4 regions of the Rhodococcus sp. PSi06 genome follow, and region 1 is predicted to be linked to each of the others. Evidence: riboswitches for the same ligand, from Rfam matches in the RefSeq annotation. Region 1 holds a riboswitch; each other region holds the start of a gene.

Evidence for each region. A riboswitch is a leader RNA that binds a small molecule or an ion and turns the genes downstream of it on or off. The one in region 1 is predicted to bind S-adenosylmethionine.
Region 2: another riboswitch for S-adenosylmethionine. It lies ahead of ACFI9K_RS05310 (bifunctional o-acetylhomoserine/o-acetylserine sulfhydrylase); the one in region 1 lies ahead of ACFI9K_RS07470 (aminotransferase class V-fold PLP-dependent enzyme).
Region 3: another riboswitch for S-adenosylmethionine. It lies ahead of ACFI9K_RS18950 (ABC transporter substrate-binding protein); the one in region 1 lies ahead of ACFI9K_RS07470 (aminotransferase class V-fold PLP-dependent enzyme).
Region 4: another riboswitch for S-adenosylmethionine. It lies ahead of ACFI9K_RS23060 (mandelate racemase/muconate lactonizing protein); the one in region 1 lies ahead of ACFI9K_RS07470 (aminotransferase class V-fold PLP-dependent enzyme).

What each region holds. Positions count from the first base shown of each region.
Region 1 covers NZ_JBHNYO010000004.1:188,041-195,812, reverse strand. Annotated here, with positions in the region: gene ACFI9K_RS07495 (TetR/AcrR family transcriptional regulator) at 1-319, opposite strand, end outside; gene ACFI9K_RS07490 (hypothetical protein) at 372-1,376, shown strand; gene alc (allantoicase) at 1,381-2,346, shown strand; gene ACFI9K_RS07480 (YbaK/EbsC family protein) at 2,374-2,847, shown strand; gene ACFI9K_RS07475 (hypothetical protein) at 2,872-3,375, opposite strand; gene ACFI9K_RS07470 (aminotransferase class V-fold PLP-dependent enzyme) at 3,530-4,885, opposite strand; SAM riboswitch class IV at 4,940-5,055, opposite strand; gene ACFI9K_RS07465 (Pls/PosA family non-ribosomal peptide synthetase) at 5,269-7,772, shown strand, end outside.
Region 2 covers NZ_JBHNYO010000003.1:124,813-132,584, forward strand. Annotated here, with positions in the region: gene ACFI9K_RS05300 (DUF3017 domain-containing protein) at 1-294, shown strand, start outside; gene metX (homoserine O-acetyltransferase MetX) at 347-1,492, opposite strand; gene ACFI9K_RS05310 (bifunctional o-acetylhomoserine/o-acetylserine sulfhydrylase) at 1,489-2,838, opposite strand; SAM riboswitch class IV at 3,025-3,147, opposite strand; gene ACFI9K_RS05315 (MFS transporter) at 3,500-4,642, shown strand; gene ACFI9K_RS05320 (ABC transporter substrate-binding protein) at 4,657-5,712, opposite strand; gene ACFI9K_RS05325 (response regulator transcription factor) at 5,880-6,554, shown strand; gene ACFI9K_RS05330 (HAMP domain-containing sensor histidine kinase) at 6,554-7,525, shown strand; gene ACFI9K_RS05335 (DUF4153 domain-containing protein) at 7,613-7,772, shown strand, end outside.
Region 3 covers NZ_JBHNYO010000014.1:168,750-176,521, reverse strand. Annotated here, with positions in the region: gene ACFI9K_RS18960 (hypothetical protein) at 1-176, shown strand, start outside; gene ACFI9K_RS18955 (phosphotransferase) at 262-885, opposite strand; SAM riboswitch class I at 1,154-1,248, shown strand; gene ACFI9K_RS18950 (ABC transporter substrate-binding protein) at 1,466-3,079, shown strand; gene ACFI9K_RS18945 (ABC transporter permease) at 3,076-4,056, shown strand; gene ACFI9K_RS18940 (ABC transporter permease) at 4,049-4,942, shown strand; gene ACFI9K_RS18935 (dipeptide ABC transporter ATP-binding protein) at 4,939-6,537, shown strand; gene ACFI9K_RS18930 (LLM class flavin-dependent oxidoreductase) at 6,530-7,606, shown strand; gene ACFI9K_RS18925 (NtaA/DmoA family FMN-dependent monooxygenase) at 7,603-7,772, shown strand, end outside.
Region 4 covers NZ_JBHNYO010000021.1:20,652-28,423, forward strand. Annotated here, with positions in the region: gene ACFI9K_RS23040 (acyl-CoA dehydrogenase family protein) at 21-1,184, shown strand; gene ACFI9K_RS23045 (HpcH/HpaI aldolase/citrate lyase family protein) at 1,181-2,014, shown strand; gene ACFI9K_RS23050 (Fic family protein) at 2,122-3,309, opposite strand; gene ACFI9K_RS23055 (hypothetical protein) at 3,560-4,213, opposite strand; SAM riboswitch class IV at 4,403-4,522, shown strand; gene ACFI9K_RS23060 (mandelate racemase/muconate lactonizing protein) at 4,551-4,979, shown strand; gene ACFI9K_RS23065 (DUF6941 family protein) at 5,057-5,434, opposite strand; gene codB (cytosine permease) at 5,492-6,802, opposite strand; gene ACFI9K_RS23075 (nucleoside deaminase) at 6,799-7,263, opposite strand; gene ACFI9K_RS23080 (PPOX class F420-dependent oxidoreductase) at 7,358-7,759, shown strand.

The DNA.
Region 1 (7,772 bases):
AGGCGATCTCGTTGCCGCCCGCTCCTGCTGCTGCACCCGAGTCCAGATCGGAGATGTGAGCCAGCACGCGGGCCGCGAGGTCGAGTGAGCGTTTGGCGAGCAACTCGGCGAACAGCGCTTGCTTGGACTCGAAGTTCGAGTAGACGGCCCCCTTCGTGAAGCCGGCGCGGTCGGCGATATCAGTGAGTTTGGCGGCCGCATAACCGCGTTCGGTGAACTCGTCGGCAGCGGCGGCGAGCAGTCGGTCTCGTACGTCGGCACGCTGCGGTCGTCGCTGCGACTGTGTCGACTCCCACTTTTCTTGCCCGTCTGCAATCACGATACCTAGAGTATTGAATACCTCGGGTATCGACAAGATTCAGGAGTCACCCATGCGCAAGATGTCCTTGCTTGCCGCCGCAGTCCTGGTGCTGCAGCTCGGCTTCATCCTCAGCTACGTCTCGGCGTTCCACGAGCCGACACCCCACGCGATCCCGATTGCGGTGGTGACCGAAGCCGGTCTCCCCGAGGGACTCGATCAGCAGACCGCCGATCGCCTCGACGCCATCGAGAGCACACCCCTCGACGCACGCACCGCAGCCGACACCGCCGAGGTCCGATCCTTGCTGCGCGACCGAGACATCCTCGGGGCGTATGTCGTCGGGGCGAACGGAACCGACACGCTCATCACCGCCGGCGCGGCAGGCAGCTCCGAGGCAACCGCCTTGCAGTCGATCTTCACCGAGGTCGATGCCGCCCAGGGCCGCCAGTTCGTGGTCCGCGACGAGATCCCGGTCGGGGTGCACGACAACCGGGGCCTGTCCGGGTTCTACCTCTCGGTCGGCTGGGTCGTCGGCGGCTATCTACTGGCCGCGGCGTTCGGACTGCTCATCGGAGCACCGTCCTCACGCCGCGAAACCTGCATCCATGTCGGTATTCTCGCGGTGTACTCACTTGCCTCCGGCGCACTCGGGGCGTTCCTCACCACCCACGTCCTGGAAACCTTTGCCGGACATTGGTTCCCGCTCACCCTGCTGGGAACCGGCGTGGTCTTCGCCACCGGACTGGTCACCATGGGTCTTCGCGCACTGATCGGCGTCGCGGCAGTGCCCGCCGCGATCGTCCTGTTCGTGATCCTCGGAAACCCCAGTGCAGGAGGCGCTTTCGGTTCCGATGTTCTGCCATCCCTGTACTCCTCGATCGGACGGTGGATCACCCCGGGCATCGGCACCGAGGGCGTGCGCAGCATCGTGTACTTCTCCGGACACGGGCTGGGTCAACCGGCACTCGCACTGGCGCTGTACATCCTGGTCGGTTCACTGCTGATGGGCGCGGCAACACTGCGCCGACGGTCCTCGCACGACACGGTCGTCGCACGCGAAACCAGTAAAGTGTGATCCCATGACCGCCACCTTCCCGCTGCCACTGCCCGATCTCGCCGTCCGCACTCTGGGAGGCGCAGTCGTGTGGGCGAACGACGAGACGTTCGCGGAGAAGGAGAACCTCGTCAGCCCGGGCAAAGCCGACTATTCGACGGCGACGTTCGGACACAAGGGGCAGATCTACGACGGATGGGAGACGCGTCGGCGACGCGAGGCCGGTTACGACGAAGCCATCGTGCGGCTCGGGGCACCCGGAGTCGTATCGGCGATCGTCGTCGATACCTCGTGGTTCACCGGTAACTACCCGCCGGAGATCTCGGTCGAAGCCGCCGAGGTCGAGGGTTTTCTCTCCCCGGACGAGCTACGCACGCAGGTCGAGTGGACCACCATCGTCGCTCGCAGTCCGGTGAACGGTGACAGCGAGAACAGGTTTCAGGTTTCCTCCGACGCCCGGTGGACGCACGTGAAACTGTCGATCTACCCCGACGGCGGAGTGGCTCGACTGCGGGTGCTGGGCCGCGGCAAGCCCGACCCGAGGTTCCTCGCGGCCGGGCCGGTGGATCTGGCCGCTCTCGAGAACGGTGCCTACGTCTCGGCGTGTTCCAACATGTTCTACAGCTCCCCCAACAACCTGCTCTTCCCCGGTCCGCCGCGGTCGATGGGTGAGGGATGGGAGACCTCGCGTCGACGCAACGACGCCAACGACTGGGTGCAGGTGCAGTTGGCGGGCACCGGACTCGTCCGCCTCGCCGAGCTCGACACCACGTGCTTCCTCGGCAACGCACCGGGTGCCGCGTCGTTGCGCGGGCGACTCGGCGACGGTGAGTGGATCGAACTGCTGCCGCGAACGGCGCTACAGCCCGATACCCGTCATCGCTTCGTCCTCGACCACGAGACTCCGGTCTCGGAGGTGCGGATGGACATCTTCCCCGACGGCGGCATGGCGCGATTGAGACTGTTCGGTGATCTCGACATATCTGCGTAAACGGTCGCGGGGCAATAAAGTCGGGGCATGTCCCGGCTACTTCATGCGAATGCAGCCCATGTTGCCGACACCCTGATTTCTCGTGGTCATCACGGGGTGGTGGTGACCAGTCCGGAGGGCACCCACACCGCCGCCGATGCTGCTGCGGCACTGGGCGTGAATGTGGGTGCGATCGTGAAGTCGATGGTGTTTCTGCTCGACGACGAGCCGGTGCTGTTGCTGGTGTCGGGAGCGCACAATGTTCATCTCGAGCACACGGGTGAGCGTCTCGGTGGCAGGTTGGCCCGGGCCGATCTCGACACAGCCAAGCATGCGACCGGGCAGCCGATCGGTGGTATCGCACCGGTCGGCCACCCCACGAACCTCGATACCTTCGTGGATCAGGATCTGGCCGGGTACGCCGAGTTGTGGGCCGCGGCGGGCCACATCGACACGATTTTTCGGTCGACGTACAGCGAGTTGTTGCGGATCACCGCGGGCCTGGCGATCGACGTCACCTGACCGACGTGCCGGTACCGCGAGGACTCAGGACGCGAGCGTCGGCACGATGTTCGATTCGCCGAGGACCTCGTCGACGATGTCGATATCGAAGCGGGTGCCGCGCGATCCCAGCAGCGGGAGTACCTCGGAGCCCAGGAACGTCGACTGCCGATCCACATCGCCGTGGACCTGCAACGTGACCCCGTCGGCCACGTCGGCCGCGGTGACGTCGGAAATCAGACTGGCCAACCCCGACGGAGTGCCGACGTAGCGGATGGACGACGGGCTGGTCGGCGCGTCGAGACCGGCGAACTCGCGACGAGCTGTGCGAGCGTCGGCCGCGATATGGATCTCGAGGTCGAGGAACACCGCGGTACCTTCGGCGGATTCGCCGCGTTCGACGGCTTCGGCGCGCAGCCTTGCGCGTTGTTGCTGCGCTTCCCGCAGGTCGGAAGCCTGAATTCGGACAACGTCCGCGTCCGGTGCCACGGTCAGTTCGGACCAGATCGAATCGAATTCGACGGCGATGCGGGTGTGATTGTGCGACATGAGTGGTGTCCTGGTTCTAGAAGTCGGAGAACGCATTCGGTCGGAGCGGAGCCGAAATCGAACACGACCCGGACGCCGTGCGGCACAGATCCACATATCTGTTGCACCAGTGACGGTTGCCCTGCCACACGACACTCATGGTCATGAAGCCATGCTAACCGTCCGAGGGGGTGCACGGGGATCCAACCCCGGCCGCGCGGGGCCCACCCACCCCGGCCGCCCCGTCGACCAGGCCCGGGAATGGCCGAGGATCCGGCACGGGATTCCACCAGCCGGCGTCCTCTTCGTAATGCCAGTTCGGGCCCGACGCGACCAGGGCGGCCAGGGCGTCGACGAGTCGGTCGACATCGGCGGCGGAGCTGCCGAGGCCGATGCTGGCTCGTACCGCGCCGTCCGCGTGCCCGAGCCGGCTCAGCAGCGGATGCGCACAGAATTTTCCGTCTCGAACGCCGATTCCGTGCTCGGCGGACAGGTACGCAGCCACCTCGCCGGGGTCGCGTCCGGCCACGGTGAAGGTGACGATGCCGACGGTGTCGGGTGCGTCGGCCCACACCTGAAGTAATTCGACGCCGTCCAGTGCCGCCAGGCCGGTCCGCAACCGGGACGACAATTCGTGTTCGTGAGCCTGCAGCTCGGCGTCGTCGAATCCCGCGATGGCTTCGCAGGCCGCGGCCAGAGCGGCGACTCCCAGCACGTTGGGGGTGCCTGCCTCGTGCCGCTGCGGGGCCGGGGCCCAGTCGGTGTGCTCGATGCTCACCCTGCGCACCGCTCCGCCGCCGGCCAGGTGCGGCGTGCCGACGTCGAGCCAATCACGTTTTCCCACAAGCACTCCCGCTCCGAACGGTGCGTACAACTTGTGTCCGGAGAAGGCGAGGTAGTCCACGTCGAGGGCGGCGATGTCGATACGGCGATGCGGAACCAACTGAGCACCGTCCACCACGATCCGCGCGCCGTGCCGATGCGCCAGCGCGGCGAGCTGCTCGATCGGGAGGACTTCACCGGTGACATTGGATGCACCCGTGATCGCCAGCAGTGCAGCGGGTTTCGCGGCCAGCTCGGCATCCAGGCGGTCGATGGTCTCGGCCAGTGTGGACGCGGCCACCACCACCCGGCGATCGCGCCACGGCAGCAGATTCGCATGGTGCTCGATATCGAGTACCACTGTCTCGCCCGGCACACACGCAGCCAGCAGGTTCAGCGAGTCGGTGGTGTTGCGGGTGAACACCACCACCGAATCCAGTTGCGCACCAACGAAATCGGCGACGGTCACCCGAGCTTTCTCGTAAGCTGCCGTCGAGACGCGGGATGCGTAGCCGGCCCCTCGATGCACACTCGAGTAGAACGGCAGCAATTCCGCTATTCGATCGGTCACCGCGGACAGTGCCGGCGCGCTCGCCGCGTAGTCGAAGTTCGCGTACGCGGCGGTGCCGCCCTGCACCAGGGGAACCTGCAGATCCGTGCCCGAAACAGGGGCAAAAGGAGTGCAGGGACGGGAGAGTACAGATGTCATGACAGATCAAGCCCTCACGTTCGAGGGACCCGCAACCGAAGATTGTGTTGAACGAGTCCGCGCTTGCCGCACCGGATTTCCGGCTGCAGCCTGGTCGTCACCCGGAGCACCCCGCCGCGAAGGAGGGTTGCCGACCAGCAAGCCGGGGCTCGATGCTGGTACTCGTGACCGTGGAAAAGACAATGACAAACTCGCTGCAGTTTTGTCAAGCCGGGACTCGGCCACGAGCCGCAGTAGGATTTCCGCGGTGGGAACACGCGCTCGTTCACCTGCTGGCCAACAGAACGTGAGATAACCAACGACGCTGCTGCTCACCAGCACCACAGAGTCACTTGCCACCGCAGAGTTGCTTGCAAACGAATGAGAAGGACGCCCGGTTGTCTGTGCATCAAGAGAACGATCTGCCGGGTTCGAGCGCGGACACCGCGCCTGCACCGGCGGTGTTTCTTCGCTCGTCTCTCGCTCCGCCCGCCCGGACGCTCATCGACGTTCTCCGCGATACGGCCCATCGTTTTCCCGACGCCCCCGCCATCGACGACGGTGCCGTGTCGGTCAGCTATTCCGAATTGTTGGACGACATCGCCGAGGGCGCCCAGTGGCTCGCCGATGCCGGCGTCCGGCGCGGCGATCGCGTCGGCATCCGCATGCCGTCCGGTTCCTTCTCCCTCTACGTCGCCATTCTGTCGATCCTCGCGGCCGGTGCCGCGTACGTACCGGTCGACGCGGACGATCCCGAGGAGCGAGCCGAGCTGGTCTTCGGCGAGGCGAAGGTGACGGCCATCGTCACCGCAGGCGGTATCGCCGCCGGTACCGCCCCCAAGCAGGATGTCCCCCAGGATGCCGGGCGACCGCCCACTCCCGAGGACGACGCCTGGGTCATTTTCACCTCGGGTTCGACGGGCACTCCCAAGGGCGTCGCGGTCAGTCATCGCAACGCGGCTGCGTTCGTGGACGCCGAGGCGCGCATGTTCTTGCAGAAGGATCCGTTGGGCCCGGGCGACCGAGTGCTCGCCGGCCTGTCGGTGGCGTTCGACGCGTCGTGCGAGGAGATGTGGTTGGCGTGGCGGCACGGCGCTTGCCTGGTGCCGGCACCGCGTTCGCTGGTGCGGTCCGGCTTCGACCTCGGTCCCTGGCTGGTCTCCCGCGACATCAGTGTCGTCTCGACGGTGCCGACCCTGGCGTCGCTGTGGCCGGCGGTCGCACTCGAAGCGGTACGACTGCTCATCTTCGGCGGCGAAGCATGCCCCCCGGAGCTCGCCGAGCGGCTCGCCGTCGAGGGACGCGAGGTGTGGAACACCTACGGCCCCACCGAAGCGACGGTCGTGGCATGCGCGGCGATCATGGACGGGACGGGTCCGGTCCGCATCGGTCTGCCCCTCGATGGCTGGGACCTGGCGGTGGTCGACGCGTCGGGCACTCCGGTCCAGGTCGGTGAGGTCGGTGAACTCGTCATCGGTGGTGTCGGCCTGGCCCGGTACCTCGACCCGGCCAAGGACGCCGAGAAGTACGCTCCCATGCCCTCTCTCGGGTGGGACCGGGCGTATCGCAGCGGTGATCTGGTCAAGCTCGAGCTCGAGGGCCTGCTCTTCCAGGGTCGCGCCGACGATCAGGTCAAGCTCGGTGGTCGACGCATCGAGCTCGGCGAGATAGACAATGCGTTGCAAGCACTTCCGGGCGTCAGCGGTGCGGCCGCGGCCATCCGCAAGACCGGTGCTGGTAATTCGGTTCTAGTCGGCTACCTCGCCAGTACCGACCCCGATTTCGATCTGGAGGCAGCCCGCGCGTTGTTGGCCGAGCACCTGCCGTCGGCGCTGGTTCCGCGGCTCGCCCTGGTCGAGGAGATGCCCACACGTACCTCGGGCAAGGTCGACCGCAATGCGCTGCCGTGGCCGCTGCCCGGCATGGCGGGGGCCTCGGCACTCGGAGGTACTGCGGGGTGGGTCGCCGAGTTGTGGACCAACATCCTCGGCGCTCAGGTCAACGACGAGAACGCCGATTTCTTCGCCAACGGCGGCGGATCGCTCTCGGCCGCGCAGTTGGTGACGGCGCTGCGCGAGCGGTTCCCCGAGGTCACCGTCGCGCAGTTGTACGACCACCCCCGATTGGGTTCGCTCGCACAGTATCTCGACGACTTGAAGCCCGTCGTCGAGGCCATTCCACGCGAGGTCGCCCCCACTTCACGACCGGCCCAGTGGGCTCAAATTCTGGCGACGGTTCCGCTGACCACCTTGACCGGGCTGCAGTGGGTCACCTGGTTGGGATTGCTGTTCAACGTCATGTCGTGGTTCGGCGACGTGCCGTGGGCTCCCACCCTGTCGTGGTGGTGGGTTCTGCTCGCCTTCGTTCTGTTCATCACCCCGGTCGGACGAATGGCGATCTCGGTAATCGGATCCCGCATCCTGCTCTCCGGCTTGAAACCCGGCGCATACAAGCGCGGCGGCAGCATGCACATACGGCTTTGGGCGGCAACGAGATTGACCGATGCCAGCGGTGCCTCCAATCTTTCGGGTGCACCGTGGATGGTCTACTACGCGCGCGCTCTCGGCTCGAAGATCGGCAAGGGAGTAGACCTGCACACGCTGCCTCCGGTCACCGGCATGCTGGAGCTGGGCGACGGCTGTTCCATCGAACCCGAGGTCGATCTGTCCGGGCACTGGATCGACGGCGATCTGGTCTACATCGGCGGAATCGAGATCGGTGCCGGCGCCACCGTCGGGGCTCGTTCGACGCTGCTGCCGGGAACCAAGGTCGGTAAGAACGCGGTCGTCACCGCCGGCTCGGCCGTCGTCGGCCGGGTGAAGGCCGGGCAGATGTGGTCGGGTTCGCCGGCGCAGAAGGTCGGCAAGGCCGATCATCCGTGGCCCGCCGAAACGCCTCCGCGAGCGAC
Region 2 (7,772 bases), on a different contig from region 1:
GCCGAACACGACCCGGGATTCCGCGCCGCAGTAGCGCGTAATCTGCCGATCGTCGCGGTATCGGTCGTCGTCCTCGCCGCGCTGGTGCTGGTGCTGGCGGATCGCTGGCGGCGCGGCGCGTTCATCTTCGGATGTGCGGCGCTCCTGGCCGCGGTGCTGCGACTGTGCCTGCCCGAATCTCGGGTCGGAACCCTCAGCGTGCGCAGTCGTGGATTCGATGTGCTCGCGTTGGGCTGCGTCGGCGGAGCTATCGTGTTCCTGTCGCTGTCGATCGATCCACTGGGTACCGACTGACGGCTCGGGCGCACGTCTGCAGAAGCGACCGGACGGAGCGTGCCCGACGGCCTCAGCGCCGTCCGAGACGGGCGAGTTCCATCGTCTCTGCGAGTAGTTTCGCCACCGAATCGGCTTCGGTGAGGAAGCCGTCGTGACCGTCGCGAGATTGGATCACTTCGAGTCCGCGGCACTGGGGGAGTTCGCGGGCGATCTCCTTCTGCAGCCTCAGCGGATAGAGCCGATCCGAATCGACGCCGCCGACGATGGTCGGAACCGGCACGGACGCAAGAGCTTCGGCCACTCCGCCGCGGCCGCGACCCACGTCGTGTCGGTTCATGGCCTCGGAGAGCAGAACGTAGGTCGCCGCGTCGAATCGATTGACCAGCTTCGCGGCCTGATGTTCGAGATAGCTCTGCGCCGAGTAGCGGCCGCCGGACCATGGATCTTCGTCGTTCTGCGGTGAGTTACCGAACCGAATGTCGAGTTCGCTCTCGGTGCGATACGTCAGATGCGCAATGCGTCGCGCGATACCGAGTCCGGCCGTCGGAGACGTTCCGGAGCCGTGGTAGTTGCCACCCAGCCACCCCGGATCCGCTTTGATCGCGGCGATCTGCGTTGTCTGCGTGCCGATCTGGTCGGCCGTTGCCCGCGCACCGACTGCCAGAACCAGTGCCGCTGCCACGCGATCGGGACGACTGACGATCCATTCGAGGGTCCGCATCCCGCCCATCGAGCCACCGACCACGGCGGCGAAGCGGTCGATGCCGAGGGCGTCGGCGACAGCTGCCTCCGCCGCGACCTGGTCGCGGATCGAGATGTCGGGGAACGTCGATCCATACGGTGTGCCGTCGGGCGAGATGCTGCTCGGCCCGGTGGTGCCGCCGCATCCACCGAGCACGTTGGTCGCAACCACGCACCACTCGTCGGTGTCGATGGGACACCCGGGTCCGACCATTCCGTTCCACCAACCGGGCAGCGCATGATCCGCGTCCGGCGGGCCGGACACGTGCGAGTCTCCGGTCAGGGCATGTTCGACGAGCACGACATTGCTGCGGTCGGTGGCGAGCTCCCCCCACCGCTGCACGGCGACGGTCACCTGGGGGATGTGAGCACCGTTCTCGAGGTCGAGACCGCCGATGTCGATGGTGCCCAGCCGCCCGTCCGGAGACGGAAGAACCGCCTCCGGACGAACGCCTGTGTCGCAGCTGTTGCTCAAGATGCCGCCGCGCTGAAGCCGGCTTCGAGATCGGCGATGATGTCGTCGATTCCTTCGATTCCCACGGCCAGACGAACCAGACCCGGCGTCACACCCGATGCCGACTGCTCCTCGGGAGTCAGCTGGGAATGGGTGGTGGATGCGGGGTGGATGACGAGTGAGCGCACATCACCGATGTTAGCGACGTGGCTGTGCAGTGTGAGCGCGTTGACGAACTTCTTGCCCGCGTCCACGCCACCCTTCAGCTCGAACGCGACGATTGCGCCCTGTCCCTTGGGTAGCAATTCCTGGCCTCGCTGGTACCACGGCGACGACTCGAGTCCGGCGTAGTTGATGGAGACGACGTCGTCGCGGCCGGCCAGGAACTCCGCCACCTTCTGTGCGTTGGCCACGTGCCGCTCGATGCGCAGGCTCAACGTCTCGATTCCTTGGCTGATGAGGAAGGCGTTGAACGGAGAGACAGCTGCGCCGATGTCGCGCAGCAGCTGTACGCGTGCCTTGAGCGCGAATGCGGGAGCGCCGAGATCGGCGAACACCACACCGTGGTAACTCGGGTCGGCGGTCGTGAAGTTGGGGTGACGGCCCTGAGTCCAGTCGAAGGTGCCACCGTCGACGATCACGCCGGCGATCGCCGTGCCGTGTCCACCCAGGTACTTGGTCGCCGAGTGCACGACGATGTCTGCCCCGTGCTTCAACGGCTGCAGCAGGTACGGCGTCGCCACCGTGTTGTCCACGATCAACGGGATGCCGTTCTCGTGGGCTACCGCGGAGATTCCCGGGATATCGAGAATGTCGTTCTTCGGGTTGGAGATCGATTCGCCGTAGAACGCCTTGGTCGACGGCGTGATCGCGGCCCGCCACTGCTCGAGATCATCGGGATCGTCGACGAACGAGACGGTGATCCCCAGCTTGGGGAGGGTGTAGTGGAAGAGGTTGTAGGTGCCGCCGTACAGACGCGGGCTCGAGACGATGTGGTCGCCCGCCTCCGCAAGGTTGAGAATGGCAAAGGTCTCGGCTGCCTGACCCGACGCGACCAACAATGCTGCGACGCCACCTTCGAGAGCGGCGATGCGCTGCTCCACAACGTCCTGGGTGGGGTTGATGATGCGGGTGTAGATGTTGCCCGGCTCGGCGAGTCCGAACAATGCGGCCGCGTGATCGGTGTTGTCGAACGTGTACGAGGTGGTCTGGTAGATCGGCAGTGCGCGCGCGTTGGTTGCGCCGTCCGGCGTCTGACCCGAGTGGATCTGCTTGGTCTCGAAACTCCAATTGGCAGAGGGATCGGTGAACGGATCCTCGGTCGGTGCTCCGGTGGCGTCGACGATGTCGGGGTTCGAATCTGTCATGGCTGCTGATACTCCGTTTTCTGAAACGAGTTCGTCCGAAACAAGTCGGTACGAGAGAAATCGAATGTCGAATGATGCTCGAGGGGTCGAGCGCTACGGGGCGTATCGGTACAGCAACACATGAGAAAACCTCCTGACAGGCCTCGGCCCCTGGAGGCCGAAGATTCAGTGGGTCCGCTTCTTGCGGACCCGCGCTTGTCGATTCGGCACTTGCATGCAGGATCGGCCCGGTCGTTCACCCGGGGCACCCCACCGCGGCTGGAGGGTTGCCGGCCAGCAAGCCGGGGCTCGATGCTGGCACTCATGACCTGGCGGAAATCTTAGCGGGTACGGACGCGCCACAGGAACAAGGGCTTGGCCCGGCGGCCGAGAAGGGCCCCGGCAGTTGCTCGGGTGAGGACAATCACCGCTCTTCGGCTCGAAAACTGGAGGGTAGAGGGAAGACAATGGTCGAGTCGGCTGTTCCCCTACTGGGATGCGCTGTGCTGAATCGATTCTGTACGCCGCCGATCTCGCCGTTCACGTTCCCGATCGAAACGAAGGTAGTACCGCTGTGACTGTCACCGATTCCGCTCTTTCCCGAGTCAGCGCTGTGCGCGGCAAGGTGTCGAGTGGCCTGAGTGTCAGTCATCGACCGCACTCGACCCGCCGCAAGCTCGCGATGTTGGCTCTGTCCATCGGCGGCTTCGGCATCGGCACGACGGAATTCGCGTCGATGGGCTTGCTGCCGGACATCGCCACCACGATGGGGATTTCCGAGCCTTCTGCGGGCCACATGATCTCCGCCTATGCGCTCGGGGTCGTGGTCGGCGCTCCCACCATCGCTGCCCTGGCTGCCCGAGTTCCCCGGCGGATGTTGTTGCTGGTGCTGATGGTGGCCTTCACCCTGGGCAACCTCGGCACGGTGTTCGCACCCAGTTTCAACGAGCTCGTCGCCTCACGATTCGTCGCCGGCCTGCCGCACGGTGCGTACTTCGGAGTGGCCGCACTGGTGGCCGCACACCTCGCCGAACCAGGAAAACGCGCCAAAGCCGTCGCGATGGTGATGATGGGTCTCTCGGTCGCCAACGTCGTCGGCGTACCGGTGGCAACCTGGATCGGACAGGCTCTGGGGTGGCGCAGTGCGTTCGCTCTCGTGGCGGTCATCGGTGCCCTCACCGTCGCGGCGCTGGCTGTGTGGATGCCCCGGCTCGACGCCATGCCGACCACCAGCCCCATCACCGAGCTCGGTGCACTGCGCCGAAGCCAGGTGTGGATGACCCTGTTCGTCGGAATCGTCGGATTCGGTGGAATGTTCGCGGTGTACACCTACATCGCGTCGACGCTGACCGATGTCGCCGGCCTCGCTCGCGCACTCGTTCCGCTCGCCCTGATGATCTACGGGCTCGGCATGGTCGCCGGCAACTATGTCGGTGGTTGGCTGGCCGACCGCTTCCAGCTCAGGGGCACCTTCGTCGGTCTGGCCGCAACTGCCGTGTTCTTGGCGTTGTTCGTCGCAGCGGCACACAATCCGATCACGGCTCTGCTCCTGGTTTTCCTGATCGGCGCGGCCGGCTCTTCGGTGGTGCCCGGCCTGCAGACACGGTTGATGGACGTGGCCGAGGACGCCCAGACGCTGGCGGCTTCACTCAACCACGCCGCATTCAACCTGGCCAACGCCATCGGCGCGGCAGTCGGTGGTGCCGTGATCGCCGCAGGCTTCGGCTACACGGCACCCGCCGCTGTCGGCTCGGGCCTGGCGGTGGCCGGTCTCGGTGTACTGGCCACCGCCATGTGGATGGACAAGCGCGCCGCCGCACAGTAGGCGGCCCGGTCCGGTCAGCTGGTGATCGTCGATGCCGTTCCGTCGAGTGCTTCGGTCAGCGCAGGCGTGAGCTTGTCGATGACGTACGGCAGGCTGAGCACGCTGGTGAAATAGATCGCACCGGCGGTCACCCCGTCGGTGAACACCAGATTGCCGTCCTTGACCGGTTCGAGTGCGTTGTACACCGGCTCTTTCTCCAACTGGGTGCGGTCACCGGGTCCCTCCGTTCCCCAGATCAATACGTCGGCGACATTGAGAACCGACAGGTTTTCCAACGGAATGCTGGCTTGGGCACTGCCGTCGGCCGGGACGTATGCGTCGATGTCGTTGGGGATCGCGAAGCCGAGCTTGGTGAGGAAATCGGTGCTCAGTCCGTTCTGGTACGCAATCGCCTTGCCCTCGTAGAACGCGTTCTGCAAGAAGATCGCCTTCTTGCCGGCAAACTCCGGGTGCGCGGCCGCGGCATCCGCGAACTTCTGGTTCACGCCGTCGATCAATGCATCGACCTCGGCTTTCTGGCCCAGTGCACGTCCGATCTTCTCCGCCTGAACATCCCAGGGTTCGAAGTAGGCGGTCGACGCGTCGGACTGCGCGAGCGTCGGCGCAATATCGCTGAGGGTCTTGTACGTGTCCGCTGTCAGGCCTGCATTGGTGGCGATGATCAGGTCGGGCTCGAGTTCGGCGATCTTTTCCGTCTCGAATCCATCGTCGTTCGAGAGAACCTCCGGCTGCGCGTCACCCAACGCCGCCTGGGCCCAGGGCCAGGTTGCGTACGGCTGTTCGCCGTACCACTCCGTGACGCCGACGGGGATCACGCCGAGCGCCAGCACCGTGTCCTGCTCGGTGTATCCCGCCACGACGACACGAGTGGGTTCGGTAGGAACGACGGTCTCACCGAATGCGTGCTCGATGGTGACCGGGAAGGCCGACGAGCTCGACGCGGAGCCCGTGTCGGTATCTGCGGCCGGCGACGCCTCGTCACTCGAGTTCGAGCATGCGCTGAGCAGGCCTGCGGTGGTCAGCGCTATCGCGCACACCGCCAATGTCCTGCGTAGTGGTCGGTTGTACATCGAGACGCCTTTCAGAAGGGTTGGCTAATCAACGGTAGGATAGCCGACCCTTATTTATCTGCGAAGTCCAGTTCGGGATTGTCTTCGCCCATCCATCGGTGAACCTTCACCGAACCTCCACATTTCCCGACGAACTCCTCCACGAGCGCCCTCTAGGGTCAATTCTCATGAGCCGCACAGTTCTCGTCGTGGACGACGAGCCCACGATTTCCGAGGCCGTGGCAGCACGGCTCCGCGGGGAGGGGTACGAGGTCGTCACGGCAGCAAACGGTCCCACTGCTGTCGAGATGTGCGCCCGACTCGATCCCGACGTCGTGGTGCTGGATCTGATGCTGCCCGGGTTCGACGGGCTCGAGGTCTGCCGCCGCATTCAAGCGTCTCGGCCGGTGCCGGTGTTGATGCTGACGGCCAAGTCCGACGAGACCGACATGCTCGTCGGCCTGGGAGTCGGGGCGGACGACTATCTCGGTAAGCCATTCAGCATGCGAGAGTTGGTCGCTCGCGTGCACGCGCTCGTTCGCCGCGCCGAGCGATCGGCGACCTCCGAGCCGCACTCCGTCCGGCTCGGAGATCTGCAGATCGATCACCGGGAACGGCGGGTGTCCAACGCGTCCGGCGACATTCATCTGACCAGAACGGAATTCGATATCCTCGCGTATCTCGCTGCTCGTCCCCGTACCGCAGTCTCGCGGGAAACCCTGCTGTCCGAATTGTGGGGCTGGGACGACTCCGCGAGCAGCAGAACCGTCGACAGTCATGTGAAAGCACTGCGCCGCAAGATCGGTGGAGATGTGATTCGCACCGTGCACGGCGTCGGGTATGCAGTGGAGTCGCCGCGATGATGCGCATGCTGCCCCGTCCACTGGATCCCTTGCGTTCGTTCAAGCTCAAGGTCTCGTTCGTCGTCGGAACCGTATTGGTGTTGGCCAGTGTCGTCTTCTGGATCGGAGCAGGCTGGCAGTTTCGCTACACCCTCCTCGCGGCGCTCGTGGTGTCCCTGGCCGCAACGCAATTCGTCGCTCACGGAATGACCTCGCCGCTGCGCGAGATGACCTCGGCGGCCAAAGCGATGGCGCGTGGCGACTACTCGACCCGAGTACGTGCCACCTCGCGCGACGAGGTCGGGGAACTGGCCGCTGCGTTCAACACCATGGCGGACGATCTCGAAGCCGCGGAGAAGTATCGCCGTGAGTTGATCGGCAACGTCTCGCACGAATTGAAAACGCCCATCGCCGCGCTGCGTGCCGTACTCGAGAACGTCGTCGACGGGGTGACCGATGCCGATCCCGAAACGCTGTCCCTGGCGCTGCGCCAGACGGAAAGGCTGGGCGATCTGGTGAGCGAACTGCTCGACCTGTCGCGGGTGGAGGGTGGCGTACTCACCATCGCTCCAGAGGAATTCGCGGTACAGCAATTTCTCGATGATGCGACGAGCGCGCACCGCGAACGGGTAGTTATCGAGGTCGTGCCGACGGACGCGACCGTGGTGGCAGACCGATCGCGCATGACACAGGTGATCACCAACCTGGTCGACAACGCTGTTCACCATTCCCCGCAGCCGAGCACGGTGATCGTGCGGGCCCGTCGCATCGACCACATGTTCGCGTTCGACGTTGTCGACAGCGGCCCCGGTATCGCACCCGCCGATCGGCTCGCGGTGTTCGACCGCTTCACGCGCGGCGGATCGACCGACGGCGGAACAGGTCTCGGGCTGGGCATCGCGCGCTGGGCCACCGAACTACACGGCGGAACGATAGAAGTTCTCGGCAGTGCCTCCGGCTGCCACATCAGAGTGGCCATCCCCGAGCACTGATTTTCTCGATCCATCCGCACCACGACTGCTCGTCTCCGAACTGCAGCCGTCTACTTTCCATGCCCTGATCACGGAAGAGGAAAAGCTATGAGCACCATCGAGATTCCGGTTCGTCGCCGCACATCGAGAGGGCATTCGCCGTGGGGGCCTCGCACCTGGCCTGTCCTTCGGTACTCCCGAGCACCTCGCACTGCGCTGATCGGCGCTGCGCTCACCGGCCTGGTCGGCGTGATCGTGCTGGGCCGCA
Region 3 (7,772 bases), on a different contig from region 1:
AGGATTTCTCGGTTGCAACCTGGCTCTGCATGGATGTGTTGGACCGGTTTGCCTCCGCGGGCGACGCAGTCGGCTACTGGGTCGAGTACATGCGGGGCGGTGAGTCGAATACAACTGAGCAAGACGATTCAGAATCGATCGACAATGACGACGCCGCACTTGCTGTTGCCGTCTGACATCCCGGATTCCCCTGCCGGGCAGCGTGCCTCGACTCTGTGCCAATTGCTGGCAAGCCAGCATTTCGCCCGGGCAGGGTAGTCCTCACAGCGAGCTTTCGGATTCCAGGACGGCTTCGGCAGCAGCCGCAATGGCGTCGCCGATGCGGTCTCGATTTCGATCGATGAACAGTTGATCTCGCGAATACAGTGCACCGTGCTCGTGGTTCGGTCCGTCTTCGACTGCGCGCCTCATCACCTCGAGTCTGGCGATGACGATGTCAGAGAGTTCGTCGGCCCGAGGGGTGGGATACGTCGTGAAAATCCGGCGCAGCCTGTCCCACCGGTCGGTGTCTGGCTCCCACCCTCCGTCGGAAAAGTTGTCGTTACTGCAAAGCGGCGCGAATCTGTAGGCGAAATAGGCCATGTCGTCGATGCGTCGTCCCGGTCCGGCTTCGTCGAAATCGATCAACGCGACAGCCACGGAACCGTCGAAGACGAAGTTGTACGGAGCTGCATCCCAGTGACAGATCACCTCGGGTTCGACGCCTTCGGGAAGGTGTCGAGCATGGCCGTCCGGCAACTGCAGACCGATGGTCGAGTCGTGCAATTTTCGTATGATGCGGGCAGCACTCTCCAGGGCATCGACACTACGAATGGCCGCGGGCATCGGGTAGTTGCCGGCAATTCCATGCCGGTAGGTGAGTACTTCCCGACCCTGAGCATCCATCCCCAAGAAACGCGGAGCGTGGGAAAAACCCCTGTGCTCCAACTCTTTCAGAAGGCAGTGCACGGCAGGCGAATGGTCTCCCGCCGTTCGACGCACCGTCTCGGCTACCCGGTGAACGGCAGTCCTGTTGCCCCCGTGCAAGGGAATTTCCGCGTCGTCCCGCATACTTCTACACTCTCACGTCGATGCAGAAGCGCACCGGAAATCAGCGTCGATCTCCACCCCGGTTGGCAACTGCGCCGAGCCTCTCGTAGTATCGGTAACCGTAGGACCATCCAGAGCGACCGAGAGACCTGGCTCTATGACGTCGCAGCAACCCCCCGACTCGTCGGGTGAGGGTGCTACCGCCGGGACCGATGGAGGAATGCACGTGAATACCCGAGTCGCCTCAGGTTTCGTCGACGGATGCCGTCGGCTGCATGTCGATCTGTGCCGTCTGAACGGTTCGACCTGTCTCAGCTGACATTTCAGCACCGTACATTTCGACACCACCTCATCATCTGCACCAACTCCTTCCTGGGCACACGTGGCTCGGACGCGGGAGTTCTCGTGCGATCGACAAGATACCGGAGACACCCACGTGTCCACTCGCCCTGCACTTTTGGTGGCCGGAGTTCTCGCCGCCACCGCCACACTGCTTGCCGGATGCGCCGGCAGCGCTACCACCTCGGCTGCCGATGCCGGACCCCCGCAGTCCGGCGGCACGCTGCGTTACGGCCTGTCCGGCGCTCCCACCTGCTCCGACCCGGCCCAGTCCGGCACCAACCAGACGATCTATGTCACCCGGCAAGTGGTCGACTCTCTCACCGACCAGAATCCGGAGACAGGAGAGATCGAACCGTGGTTGGCCGAAAGCTGGGAAGTCGGTCCCGAGGCACGGTCTTTCACGTTCCAGCTGAAGGACGGTGTGACGTTCAGTGACGGCACGCCGCTCGACGCCGCCGCCGTAAAAGAGAATTTCGACGCCATCACCGGCACTCTCGGTGCGGCCAAAGCGCCTCTGGCTGCCAGTTACCTGACCGGATATCAGGGTGCAACCGTCATCGATCCGCTGACGGTCCGCATAGACTTCGCGGCACCCAATGCACAGTTCCTGCAGGCGAGTTCGACGCCTCAGCTCGGAATTCAATCCAGCGCGACGTCGGCGCAGTCGGCAGAGTCACGGTGCTTGGGTACCAACATCGGATCGGGACCGTTCACCTACGCGGACTATCAGCAGGATCGCTCCGTCACGCTGGCCAAGCGATCCGGATATGCCTGGGGCTCTGCGGCGTTCGGTCACACAGGCGAGGCCTACCTGGACCGTGTCGAGTTCACCATCGTGCCGGAGTCGGGTGTACGTACCGGCAGCCTCTCCTCCGATCAGCTCGACGCCGTCAGCGACGCACTACCGCAGGATGCGCCGCAGATCGAGGCGACCGGTGGCCGGATCCTGACGGCCCCCAACCCGGGCGTTCCGTTCGGCATTCAGCCCAACGTCACCCGCGGTGCGCTTCGGGACCCCGCCGTCCGCACAGCCCTGGTACCGGCGATCAACCGTCAGGAACTCGTCGACACCGTCCTGGGACCGGACTTCCGGACGGCGACAAGCACGTTGGCCAGCGCCACTCCGGGCTTCGTCGAACTCGCCGATGTCACCTACGACCCCGAGAAGTCGACATCGCTGCTCGACGATGCGGGGTGGACTCCCGGTGCAGATGGGATCCGCGAAAAGGATGGCGAGAAGCTGAGTTTCAAGGTCATGTACTCGGCCGTGTTCGCCGGCAATCAGGCAATTCTGGAGCTGACCCAGCAGCAGTTGCGTGCGGTGGGCGTCGACCTACAGCTCGAGCTGGTCTCCAATTCGGAGGCGACGGCACGGCAGGGCACGAAGGACTACGACGCGACGTACTACAACAGCACCCGCGCCGACGGCGACATTCTGCGTACCTCGTTTGCGGTGGACGGACGAAACCTGAACGCGCGCGGCCCGATCCCTGATCTGGATGCATCGTTGACCGATCAGCTCGGGGCCACGGACGTGCCGGCGCGCAACGGAATTCTCGCTACGGCGCAGCAGCAGGTGCTGGACAACGGCTTGTGGATTCCCACAATCGAGCTTTCGCAGGCGGTCGGCGCGGCGTCGAAAGTGCAGGATCTGAATTTCGAGGCCTCGGCGCGGCTGCAGTTCTTCGATACCTGGCTGAGCGCATGACCCGCTACATCGGACAGCGGGTACTGCAAGCAGCGGCCGTGCTGTGGGCGGCGTTCACCATCTCGTTCATCGTGCTGTTCCTGCTGCCGTCGGACCCGGTCAGTCTTGCCGTGGATTCGGCCGGCTCGGGTACCCCGGCCGACGCTGCAGCCATCGCTGAGCTGCAGGCTCGTTACGGTCTCGATCAGCCGGTGCTGGTGCAGTACTGGCACTCGCTGGTCGGTGCCGTGCAGGGTGATTTCGGATTGTCCATCGCCACCGGTCAGCCGGTGACTACGGCCATCCTCGACGCGGTGCCCAGCACACTCGGCCTGGCGGGGACGGCCCTGGTGCTGGCCGTCGTATTCGGATCCGCGGTGGCGTACGCAGCCACGTACACCCAGATCCCATGGCTGAAGAATTTGCTGTTCGCGCTTCCCCCGCTGGGAGTGGCTGTGCCGACCTTCTGGGTAGGACTACTGCTGCTGCAACTGTTCTCGTTCCGACTGCGCTGGTTCCCGGCGTTCGGTGACGCCGGCGCGGCATCGTTGGTGCTGCCTGCTGTGACACTGGCACTGCCGACCGGTGCCGTCATCGCTCAGGTGCTCGCCACCAGTATGGCCACCACATGGAAACAACCGTTCGTCGATGTCGCTCGCGCCAAGGGTGCCTCGCGGCTACGGGTGCAGACTCGGCACGTCCTACGGCTGTCGTCCATCCCTGCTTTCACGATCGCGGGTGTGTTGGTGGGGACGCTGCTCGCCGGATCGGTCGTCGTCGAGACAGTGTTCTCGCGCTCCGGAGTGGGGCGGCTGACTCAGACGTCGGTGCTGGCGCAGGACATTCCGGTGGTGCAGGGCATTGTCGTTCTGACCTCGCTGGTCTTCGTCCTGGTCAATCTCGCGGTCGACCTGCTCTATCCGCTGATCGATCCACGCATCGTGCGCGAATACCGGCCGATGCAGGCCAGTGCAGAACCGGAGAAAGCTCATGTCTGACATACTGATTCGTGAACCGGCGGTCCATTCGGACACTCCCGCAACAGCCGAGGACGCACCGGCCGCCACACGGCGCCGGAGTCCGCGGAATGTACTGAAACATCTCTGGCTCGGTGCATCCGTGATCGTGCTGCTGCTGGCACTGGGCTTCGCGCTGTTTCCATCCGTCTTCGCGAGTGGCGATCCTTTAGTGGGTACACCGGCGGACAAGCTGCAGGCACCGAGCGCGTCGCACTGGTTCGGCACCGACAACATCGGCCGCGACGTCTTCACCCGAGTGGTGCACGGTTCCGGTCTGTCGCTGACAGCAACGCTGTTGGCAGTCGGTATCGCGCTGGTGGTCGGCTCGATCATCGGTCTGGTGTCCGGTGCCGTCGGCGGAATAGTCGACGCGGTGCTGATGCGCATCGTCGATGTGCTGCTGTCGATTCCGACGCTGTTGCTCTCGTTGGCATTGGTCACAGCTCTGGGCTTCGGCACCGTCAATGTCGCTATCGCCGTCGGTGTCACATTGATCGCGAATTTCGCCAGAGTGATGCGCTCGGAGGTGCTGCGGGTGCGCAGATCACTGTACGTCGAAGCGGCCTACGCCTCGGGTGTGCGGTGGTTCGACGTGTTCCGTAGGCACATCCTCCGCAACTCCTACGGCCCGGTGATCGCGCTTGCGGCAGTCGAGTTCGGTATGGCAGTTCTTGCGGTATCCGCGCTGAGCTTCCTCGGTTTCGGCGCTGCTCCGCCCACCCCGGAATGGGGATCGCTGATATCGGAGGGACGCAACTTCCTGGCCACCGCGTGGTGGATGACCACACTGCCGGGGTTGGTGATCGTGGCCGTCGTACTGTCTGCACACCGTCTCGGTCATGCACTCGAGAGGCGATCGCAATGAGTCCCATCCTCGAAGTGCAGAACCTGCACGTGAACTACGGCGAGACCACAGCCGTCTCCGGCATCGATTTCACCGTCGACCGCGGCGAAGTAGTGGCCGTGGTCGGTGAATCGGGCTCCGGGAAATCGACGACTACGCATGCCCTCATCGGTTTGCTCTCGGGATCCGGGCGCATCGTGGGCGGGTCGGTGACGTTCGACGGCCAGCGACTCGACACCGCCTCGGACAAGACGTTGAATCGGTTGCGTGGCCGACACATCGGGCTCGTACCGCAAGATCCGACGACCTCGCTGAACCCGGTGGTTCGCGTCGGTGATCAAGTTGCCGAGGTGCTGCGGGTGCACGGCCTCGCAGGTCGCCGCTCCGCGAAGGTCGAGGCCATTCGCATCCTCACCGAAGCCGGTCTGGACAACCCCGAAGTGCGCGCGCGGCAATATCCGCAAGACCTGTCCGGTGGGCAGCGTCAGCGCGTGTTGATCGGAATCGCGCTGGCATGCCGACCGGAACTGGTGATCGCCGACGAGCCGACCAGCGCCCTCGACGTCACCGTGCAGCGACGCATTCTCGACCATCTCGACGCCAGAATCGCCGAGACCGGTGCTGCAGTTCTGCTGATCACTCACGACTTGGGCGTGGCCGCGGACAGAGCGGATCGACTCATCGTCATGAGCGCAGGCCGGATTGTCGAAACCGGCCCTACCGCAGAGATACTGGCGAACCCGACGCATGCGTACACCCGGCAGCTGCTGGCTGCGGCACCGTCGTTGAACACGTCCATCCGACCCGCACGTACCACGGTGGCCGAGCCGATCCTGACGGTCAGCGACGTCTCGAAGCGGTTCACCATCGGCCGCGGCGTTCACCTCGACGCGGTCAAGGGAGCCACGCTGACCATCGAACGCGGGCGGACGGTCTCGCTCGTCGGCGAGTCCGGGTCCGGTAAGTCCACGTTGGCGCGCATCGCGATCGGTCTCGAGACCGCGTCGTCGGGTTCGGTCACGTTCGACGGCGTGGACATCACAGGTCTGCGTGGCAAGGCCAGGCGTGAACTGCGGCGACGTGTTCAGATCGTCTATCAGAACCCGTACGCGTCACTGAACCCGAAGCTGCGCGTCGGCGAGATCGTACGAGAACCGTTGGACGCGTTCAAGGTCGGTTCCTCGCGTGAGCGTTCCGAGCGTGCGCGGACGCTGCTGGACCAGGTGGCACTCACCAGTGACTACCTGGCTCGCCGGCCCGCCGAGCTGTCGGGTGGGCAACGCCAGCGCGTCGCCATCGCCCGAGCATTGGCGCTGGCACCCGAGCTGGTGGTGCTCGACGAGCCGGTCTCGGCACTCGACGTATCGGTACAGGCACAGATCCTGACCCTGCTCCACGACTTGCAGTCCGAACTGGGCCTGAGCTACCTCTTCATCTCCCACGATCTGGCCGTCGTCCGTCAGATCAGCGACACCGTGGCCGTCATGCAATCCGGCGTCATCGTGGAATACGGCGATACCGCAGCACTGTTCGACAATCCACAGCAGGATTACACCCGCGAGCTACTCGGGGCCATTCCCGGACGCGCGCACGAGAAAGCGAGCACCAGTGTCTGACAAACTGTTTCTGACCACTGTCGAGCCGAGAGGCACCGGTGCCCATCCGCAGGCCTGGCGTCGCCCGGATTCGCGCGCCGAAGAGGTTTTCACAGCGGGGTTCTGGATAGACCAGCTCCAGGCTGCAGACCGAGCGGGCATCGATCTGGTGTTCCTGGGCGATTCGTTCGACCGTCGGACGCTCGAGGCCGCAGCCATCGCAGCACGTGCGGCAGCCCTCACCGAGAAGGTCGGGCTGGTGCCCACGATCACCGTCACCCATACCGAGCCCTTCCACATCTCGAAGCAGATTGCGAGCCTGGATTTCGCCTCTCACGGCCGGGCCGGGTGGCAGGTCGAGGTGAGTCCGGGGGCCGAACAGGCAGCGCTCTTCGGACGTAAAGCGGAGCAGGACAACGGCAGCCTGTGGCGTGAGGCGGACGAGGCAATCGAGGTTGTCACCAGGCTGTGGGACAGCTGGGAAGACGACGCGGAGATCCGGGACGTCGAGTCGGGCCGATTCATAGACCGAGACAAGCTGCACTACATCGACTTCGAGGGGGAGAACTTCTCAGTCAAGGGTCCGTCGATCACTCCGAGATCTCCGCAAGGTCAGCCCCTCGTCGTGATCCGCGCCGACTGCGAGGAGTCCGTCGCGGTGGCCGCTGCGCGCGCCGACATCGTCCGCATCGCCGCCGACACGGTCGAGGACGCGGCGACTGCCGCCGCCCGCATCCGGCGGTCCGTCGTCGCCGACGGTCGTGACCCGGCCGAGGTGTTCGTCTTGTTGGACGTGGAGAGCTTGGTATCAGACTCTGCCGCCGAGGAACTCGCTCAGCTCGACAACTGGGCGGGGCACGTGAGAGAAGCTGAGTCCGTATCGCATATCGGCGATCTCGCGGGCCTGCATCTCCTGCTCGGTTCCATCGAAGCCGCCGGACTGGACGGGGTGACGTTGGTACCCCTCGCGTTGCCGTCGGGACTGGCAGCGCTCCCGGCAACCGATACCCGCAGCGGATCGACTCTGCGCGAGCGCCTCGGCCTGACGCGTCCCGACAATCGCTATGCACTCGAAGGGAAGAGCCTGTGACGAAGAAGCAGATACATCTGGGTGCCCATTTCCCCGGCGTCAACAACACCACCGTCTGGGCCGATCCGGAATCGAAGAGCCAGATCGAGTTCGATTCCTTCGTGCACCTCGCCGAATCGGCCGAGCGCGGGCTGTTCGACTTCTTCTTCCTCGCCGAAGGACTGCG
Region 4 (7,772 bases), on a different contig from region 1:
TTCAACCGACAGGACATATCATGGACTTCACGTACGACGAGCAGCAGACGGCCTTCCGTAAAGCATTGCGCACCTTCGTCGACAAGGAAATTATCCCGGTCGCGAACGAGTGGGAAAAGACGGGGCGGTACCCCACCGAGATTGTCGAGCACATGAAGGCCATGGGTCTGTTCGGCATCACGACGCCGGAGGAGTACGGCGGCCTGGACCTCGACAAGGTCTCGTTCACCCTGGTGTACGAAGAGCTGGCCCGTGGCTGGATGGGTGTCGCCGGAATCCTCGGCAGTCACAACCTCTCGTGCTGGATGATCGGCAAACACGGCACCGAGGAGCAGAAGAAGACGCTGCTCCCCAAGCTCGCGTCCGGTGAATGGCGAACAGGCGTCGGCCTGACCGAGCCCGGTGCCGGAACCGACCTGCAGGGCATCAAGACCACCGCCAAGCGGGACGGCGACCACTACGTCGTCAACGGTGCGAAGACGTGGATCACCAACGCACGGCACGCGAATGTGCTTCCGGTACTGGTCAAGACCGACACCACCACGACCCCCGCCCACAAGGGAATGTCGCTGCTGCTGATCGACACCACGACCGACGGTTTCGAGGTGCAGCGCGACATGGGCAAGCTCGGCTACAAGGGCACCGAATCGTGTGAAATCACGTTCACCGATGTGCGCGTTCCCGTCGACGCAGTGCTCGGTGGGGTGGAGGGTCGTGGTCTGCAGCAGGCGCTGTCCGGTTTGGAGATCGGTCGTCTCAACATTGCCGGCCGTAGTGTCGGCATCGCGCAGGCCGCCTACGACGCGGCGCTCGAATACGCCAAGCAGCGCACCGCATTCGGTCAGCCCATCGCCGAGTTCCAGGCCATTCAGCTCAAGATCGCCGACATCGCGACCCAGCTGCAGGCTGCACGTCTGATGACGTACTGGGCTGCATCGCAGGCAGATTCAGGTAAGCGCGTGGACATGGAAGCCGGGATGGCGAAGTACTTCGCCTCCGAGGCCGCGATCACCGCCAGCCTCGAAGCCATGCGTATTCACGGTGGCTACGGATACTCCACCGAGTTCGTCGTCGAGCGCCTCTACCGCGACGCCCCGTTGATGGCCATCGGTGAGGGCACCAACGACATCATGCGCACCGTTATCGCCAAGTCCCTCGTAGCGGGAACGGGTGTCATCGGATGAGGTCGGCTCTGACGTACCTCTACGTTCCGGGGGACGTGCCGGAGCGTTTTGACAAAGCTTTGGCGTCGGGCACGGACGCGGTGGTGTTGGATCTCGAGGACGCCGTCACCGCAGCGAACAAGGATCACGCCCGCGCGACGGTAGCCGCGTGGGTTGCTGCCTGCGAACCCGGTGAGGTGCAGATCTGGGTGCGAGTGAATCCGGGACCGTTGCAGGAGGACGATATTCGTGCGGTGCTGCACCCGAACCTGACGGGTATCTGGCTGCCGAAGGTCTCCTCTGCTCGCGAGATCGAACAGGCCGACGCCCTACTGAGTGGCAGTGACGCGGTGGTCTCGCCCCTCATCGAGACGGCCGCGGGAGTGTTCGCGGCCCTCGAGATCGCCCGTGCGCCTCGGGTCAAATTTCTTCAAATCGGTGAGGTGGATCTCGCTGCCGATCTGGGCGTCGACGGTTCCGCGGAGTCGCTGTCCTTCGTGCGAGCTCAGGTGGTCGCAGCCAGCGTGGCGGCAGGAATCGATCCGCCGCCGGCCGCGGTGTCGCGAAACTTTCGCGACGCCGATGCGTTCGAGGCCGATACTCGCAGTCTGGCCGGTCTCGGATTCGTCGGTCGTGCGTGTATTCATCCGGCTCAACTCGCCCCTGTGCGAACGGTGTTCGTGCCGTCGGAGGACGAGGTACGAGAAGCCGAGGAACTGTTGGCCGACTTGGCACGTGCCACCTCGGGTGTGGCGGTCGACAGCAAGGGGTTCCTGATCGACGAGGCTGTAGCCCGAACCGCTCGACGAGTGGTGGAGCGTGGTGCTGCGCGGGAGACGATCAGCAGCTGATGTCAGCCGAAGGCGATGCGAATCCTGACGTAGCCCTACAGGCGGTCTGGATGAAGTTGCGCGCCTAACCGCCGAACCATTGTTCTGACCTCCGCCAGCGCTCGATTTCAAGGACTGAGCGTCCGTTTGCCGATCGCGGCGCTCAGTGCGTCGAGCTCGGCCAGGACGTCGGTCGCCGCCCATATCTGGTTTCGCTTGCTCGTGGAAATCAACTCCAAGATGCCTGCCTCGGTCAGTCGACCAAGTGCGCGATACGCGCTGACATCGGTTGTTCCGGTGATCTCTGTCGCCATGTCTGCGTTGAGGATCGGCACCTCCAGCAGTCGGGCAAGCAGAGCTTCGTCAGCAGAATTGGCGCGAGGTTTTGCTACGTGTTTCCACGCACCCGGCAGCTCCGACAGAGCGTGCGCCGACTCCGCTGACGCTTCGCTTGCGTGCACAGCGGCCGACGCCAGATAGTGGACGAACTTGTCCGCCTGTCCACTGCGGTACCCCGTCAAGAAGGAGAAGTACCGAGTCGTGTCGGCGAGCATCGCCGAGGCCAACGGAACGGTGATTCGACGAGTCAGGCCGCGCCGGCGGAATACCGCGCTGATCAATGCACGTCCGATTCGGCCGTTGCCGTCGGTGAACGGGTGGATGGACTCGAACTGTGCGTGAGCGATCGCGGCCTGAGCGATGATCGGCATGTCCGTGCGGTTCGCGAACACCAGCAAGTCGTCCATCAGTTCGGGGACGAGATCCGGCGGCGGTGGAACGTACAGCGCATTTATGGGTGTGTAGTCGCTGCCACCGATCCAATTCTGCACATCACGCAGTGCGCCACTGTCTTTCGCAGTGTAGAAATCGGGAGCCATGAGAAGTCGGTGTGCGTCGAGGAAGGTGTCGAGCGACATCGGTCCACGGCCCGCAGCGTCGACCATCGTGCTCAGCGCGTGTATTGCAGCGAGTTGAGATTTGGCATCGGCGCTCGCCTTGCCCCCGGCCAGTGCGCGACCGAACGCATGCCAACCGGCGTCGACACTCTCGATTTTGGATGATGCCACGGATTCGCTTCGGAGCAGGAAATCTGCGAGCGGCGCGAGATGCTCGCCGAATCCCGCTTCGAGACGAGCCACCGCGATGATCGCAGCTTCCTGCGCCTGAGCGGTCTCGTTGGACGGCGAAAAGACAAGGTCTTTGATCTCAGGAGGGATCGACACCTCGATTCGATCGAGCGTGCGGTCTGCCTTCGAGCCTTGACGATGCCGAGGCTGCCAATCCTTGGTTGTTCGGGCGTGTGGCGGCCACGACATATCAACGCCTCCCTTGCAAAAATACAGCAACGACCATCTTAATGTACTTTGATGCACTTAAGTGTAGTTAAGTGCAGCGTTGTTTACGCGGGAAGCGGTGCGCTGCGGAGTCCGCATTCTGGTCGCCCTGTGTGAGCCGCATGCGATACGAAGCGCGACGCTCGCTGTGGCCCAATCGGCGCTGAGGGTGTGTTCGCCATTCACACCGAGGGTGGTGGGATGGTCGCGCGCGTGACGAATTCTCGAGTTTCTACGCTGTCGTGCGCAACGCCCACGCTCGCGCGAGTGCAAAGGTTGCCGCGAGTATGCACAGCACCGCCACGATCACGGCGACAAAGGTGGATGCCGTCGTGGAAAATCCGAGAATCCAGGCAATCCCCATGCCGGCGAGGGTGGCGAGGACACCGCCAATCGGAAGAAAGGCAGCCACAACCTTGGTCGTCCGAGATGGCAACGGATCGTGAGTTGCTCTGAGCAGCAATCGAACCGAGGCGACTCCGAGTACATAAGCGAAAACTGCGGTGCTTGCATAGATCGGGAGCAAGTAGTCGGGCGATACGCCCGAACTCGAACCGGAGAAGCTCGTGCCGACCAGAATCAGTACGGGCGTCATCCCCAGCGTCAATCCGACCAGACCGGCAACGACGACGAGCCCCACGCGCCGAGAAGGTTCGACGATGAATCGGTAGCCACACAGGTGCAGCGCCAGCCCTGCGAACATGCCGATCAAGGCGCCGGTCGACGCGGCGACGACGGGTCGTACCCACGGCCCCAACGTGGTGTCGGGTCCATAGAACGATTCGCCGGAGACGTACGCCGAGTACCCCAAAGTTCCCGTCACTGCGTGACCCAGCACCGCGATCACAATGCCGAGCAAAGCAAAACAACTTCCCTGTTTGATCACGCGTCAATGATGACGGATGTCCGATGTACGTCGAGAACCTCGGCCGGAGTGTTGCCCGGTCATCACAGGGTTTCATTCGGTCCCCACCGCGGCACCGCACCGATCGGCAAACAAGAGGCGCGTTCGTCGAAGTGCCCCGCTGACCCACAGGATTGTCGTAGGTGTACCCCTCGGCTATTGTCGAGGAAGGTTCAAGAGCGACAGCCGTAGGTACCTGGCCGGCTGTCCGGCAACCCCGTCTCCATCGACAGGGGTGCCCCAGGGGAAGAACCGGCGCATCCCGCAACCGCGGGTGCGCAAGTCGATGGAGGTTCGCACCTCCAGGACGAGGTGAACAATGTCTGCAGATGACGGACTCGAAATAGCACAAGCCAAATGGGAACCCATTCCGCCGGAGCGTCGTCGGGCCTGGTGCCAGACGCTGCTGAGCTATCCGCCGATATGGTTCGGGGTGTTCCCGATGCTGGAGACCCAGAGGCTGGTGCTCGCGGGTGGTTACGCGAACAGTGAGGCGTGGATCGACGTCGCGAAACGTGCTGAGGCAGTGGGCTTCACGCCGCGGACGTGGCTGATCTTTCGGCAGAGCCTCGAGCCGGCCTATTTGAAAGAACGGTTTCCCGCGCATCCCGAGAACATGCCCAAGCGGAGGGGAAACGGTGGTGTGGAGACCGTAGTGGTGGAACCCGAGGATTTCTCCGAGTGGCCATGGCTGTTCGAGGCGGGATATCGGGCGGGAGAGGCGACCCTGCACGCGTTGTCCCGCTGAGTGGGTCGGCTGCAGTGAGGCGTCTTGTCCCGGCTGCGGGCGCTCTAATAACTGACCGAAAGCCCCTTACCGCTCGATTAACCGAACGCGATACGAAGCCCGACGCTTGCTGTGGCTCCACCGGCGCTGAGGATGAAGTTGTGCCGTCCTTCGTCGCGGAACACCATCTGCATCGGCAGGAACCAGAACCGATTCTCGCCGGTGAAGCCGGTGCCGGGGATCTGAAGGCCTCGCTGATTGACGATGTGTTCGCCCTTCGCGTCGAGCACCTCGAGCGTTGCAGGGAAGTCCTTACCGATGTCGTCGGGCCCGGTCTGTAGCAACGCGACCAGCCGGCATTCGAGCATGCGGGTATCGCGCGGCACGGTGCAGGTATCCCATACACCGCCGAGGATGTCGAGCATGTCCTCGCTGACTCGTGCGTACTCCGCGAAGAACAATCCCGTGATGATCATCGGCGTCGGCTACCTCTCTTCGATGGACACTGGCTTCGCGGTGGAGTGTCGACAACCCTAAGCGGCCAGGGATCCGTGCGCTGACGCCGCGCCACGTCGATGCAGAACCATCGTGAGTGCAATAGCTACCACGATGCCGATCAACGGCGGGATTCCGATGTCAAGTTCTCCGGACAACCACGCGAGGGAGGCCGCGAAAGCGTAGACCGCGAGATGCCGCCAGTGAACGAGCGGGGGAGTGTGCCCCTCGGGAATGCCCTGCCGCCAGCGGCACAGGAAGTCTCCGATGAGAACCCCGCCCAGCGGAGGAATGAAGGTGCCGAGCAAGCTCAGGTAGTCGACCAGATGGTTGTGCACACCGACGAGCGCGAGCACGGTCCCGATGACGCAGCCGCCGATGATGAACGGTGCCTTCCGGGGATGCCGGAACATTTCCGCGCCGGCAACACCGAAGGCATATGCGGTGTCGGCGTTGCTCTTCCACAGGTTACCGAACAGCAAAATCAGGCCCCAGCCTACGAGCCCCAGGTTGTACAGAACCAGAACGAAATCGCCCTCACCGAAGGTTATTGCTCCGATCGCTCCGAACAGAATCATCATTCCGTTGCCGAGAAGGAACCCGATGATGCACGCCCACGCCGCTTGCGACCCGGATCGTGCGAACCGAGTCCAGTTGGGTGCCTGGGTCCCCGCGGAGACGAAAGTGCCGACAACCGTCGTGATGGCGAGCGTGACCGTCATCGTCGTTGTGGGTGTAATCGACGTCAGTCCGGCGAACCCGCCGACCTCGTCGAGGGATCGGGCGAGCACCCAACACGCCAGCGCGATGATCAACGGCGTCGACAGAACCGAGACCCAGTACATCCCGCGGTATCCGTAGCACGCGGTGACGCACATGAGGATGCTCGCAACGATCATGACGGCCGCCCGCGCGGCATACGACTCCCAGTCCAATGCCTGCGAGGTGAGCTCACCGATGGTGCCGATGATGACGCCATACCAACCGACTTGCGTACCACCGAGGAGCAGCGACGCGAGCTTGGATCCGCGGGTGCCGAAGCTGTAACGCGCCATGAGCACGGTCGTCAAACCCGTACGCGCACCGGCAAATCCCATCATGGCCACGTACGCGCCCAAAATCGCCGAGCCGGCCGCGATCACCAGGAGCAGCGTCCAAAAGCTGAACGCCGTGCCGAGTGCAGCGCCTGCCAGCATTGTCGGCGTAAAGATCGTGAAGCCCAGCAGCACGATGGCCAACGAGAAGAACGGCTTGCGGGCACTGCGGGGTACCGGCGTGACGGGGTAGTCCAGGTCGACCGGTTCGTCGGCCTTCTGTGCGGTGGACTCATGATCGGCTCGGTTGCTCATGCCTCCTCGCCGATGTCTTCGAGCCACAGGCCTGGTCGCTCTTCCAACATGCGTTCCATGAGCTGCAGACAGGCGGGGTCGTCGACGACATCGAGCTGTACCCCATGCTCCCGCAACAGACTTTCCGACATCTCGAAGGAGCGGTTCTCGCCGATGACGATGCGCGGAATTTCGTACAGCAATGCGGTTCCCGCACACATGAAACACGGAGACAGGGTGGTGTAGAGGACGGACTTGCGGTACACCGAAGCCGGCAGCCGCCCCGCTCGCTCGATGCAGTCGGTCTCGCCATGACGAATTGCGCTGTCCATCTGCACGCGGCGGTTCCGCCCCACCGCAAGAACATGGCCGTCGTGCACGAGTGCCGCGCCGATGGGAACGCCGCCCTCCTCCCAGCCGATCTGTGCCTGTTCGATTGCAAGTCCGAGGAAGTACTCATCGGTGTGCGCGGAATCGGTCACGGGATCCTCCTGGCGTTCGCGAACTGTCAATGTGATCCGTGTCAGTCGACCAGGCATCGAACGGATTGCCAAGCGGGTGAGTAGCGTGGTGACCATGACTTCCTCGGACAAACCGATCCATTCGTTGGGCGACGAGGCTTTCGTCTCGCTCACCACGTTTCGTAAGTCCGGTGAACCTGTGTCCACGGCCGTGTGGATTGCCCGAGACGGAGACGACCTGGTCGTCATCACCCCCGCCGAGAGTGGCAAGGTCAAACGCATCAAGAATTCGGGACGCGTCGAGCTACGGCCGTGCAGCAGGGGAGGAAAGGTGCCCGACGGCGCAGTAGCTGTGGCGGGAGAGGCACGAATTGTCACCGGCTCGGCTGCAGATCGCGCGACCTTGATACTGAAGAAGAAGTACGGGTTCCAGTATCGACTGGTGATGTTGATCGAACGAGTCGTCGCCCGTCGTCACAAGCCTCGCGTCATTCTCGCAATTACCGCTGCCGAGTAGCCTAATCTGTTGG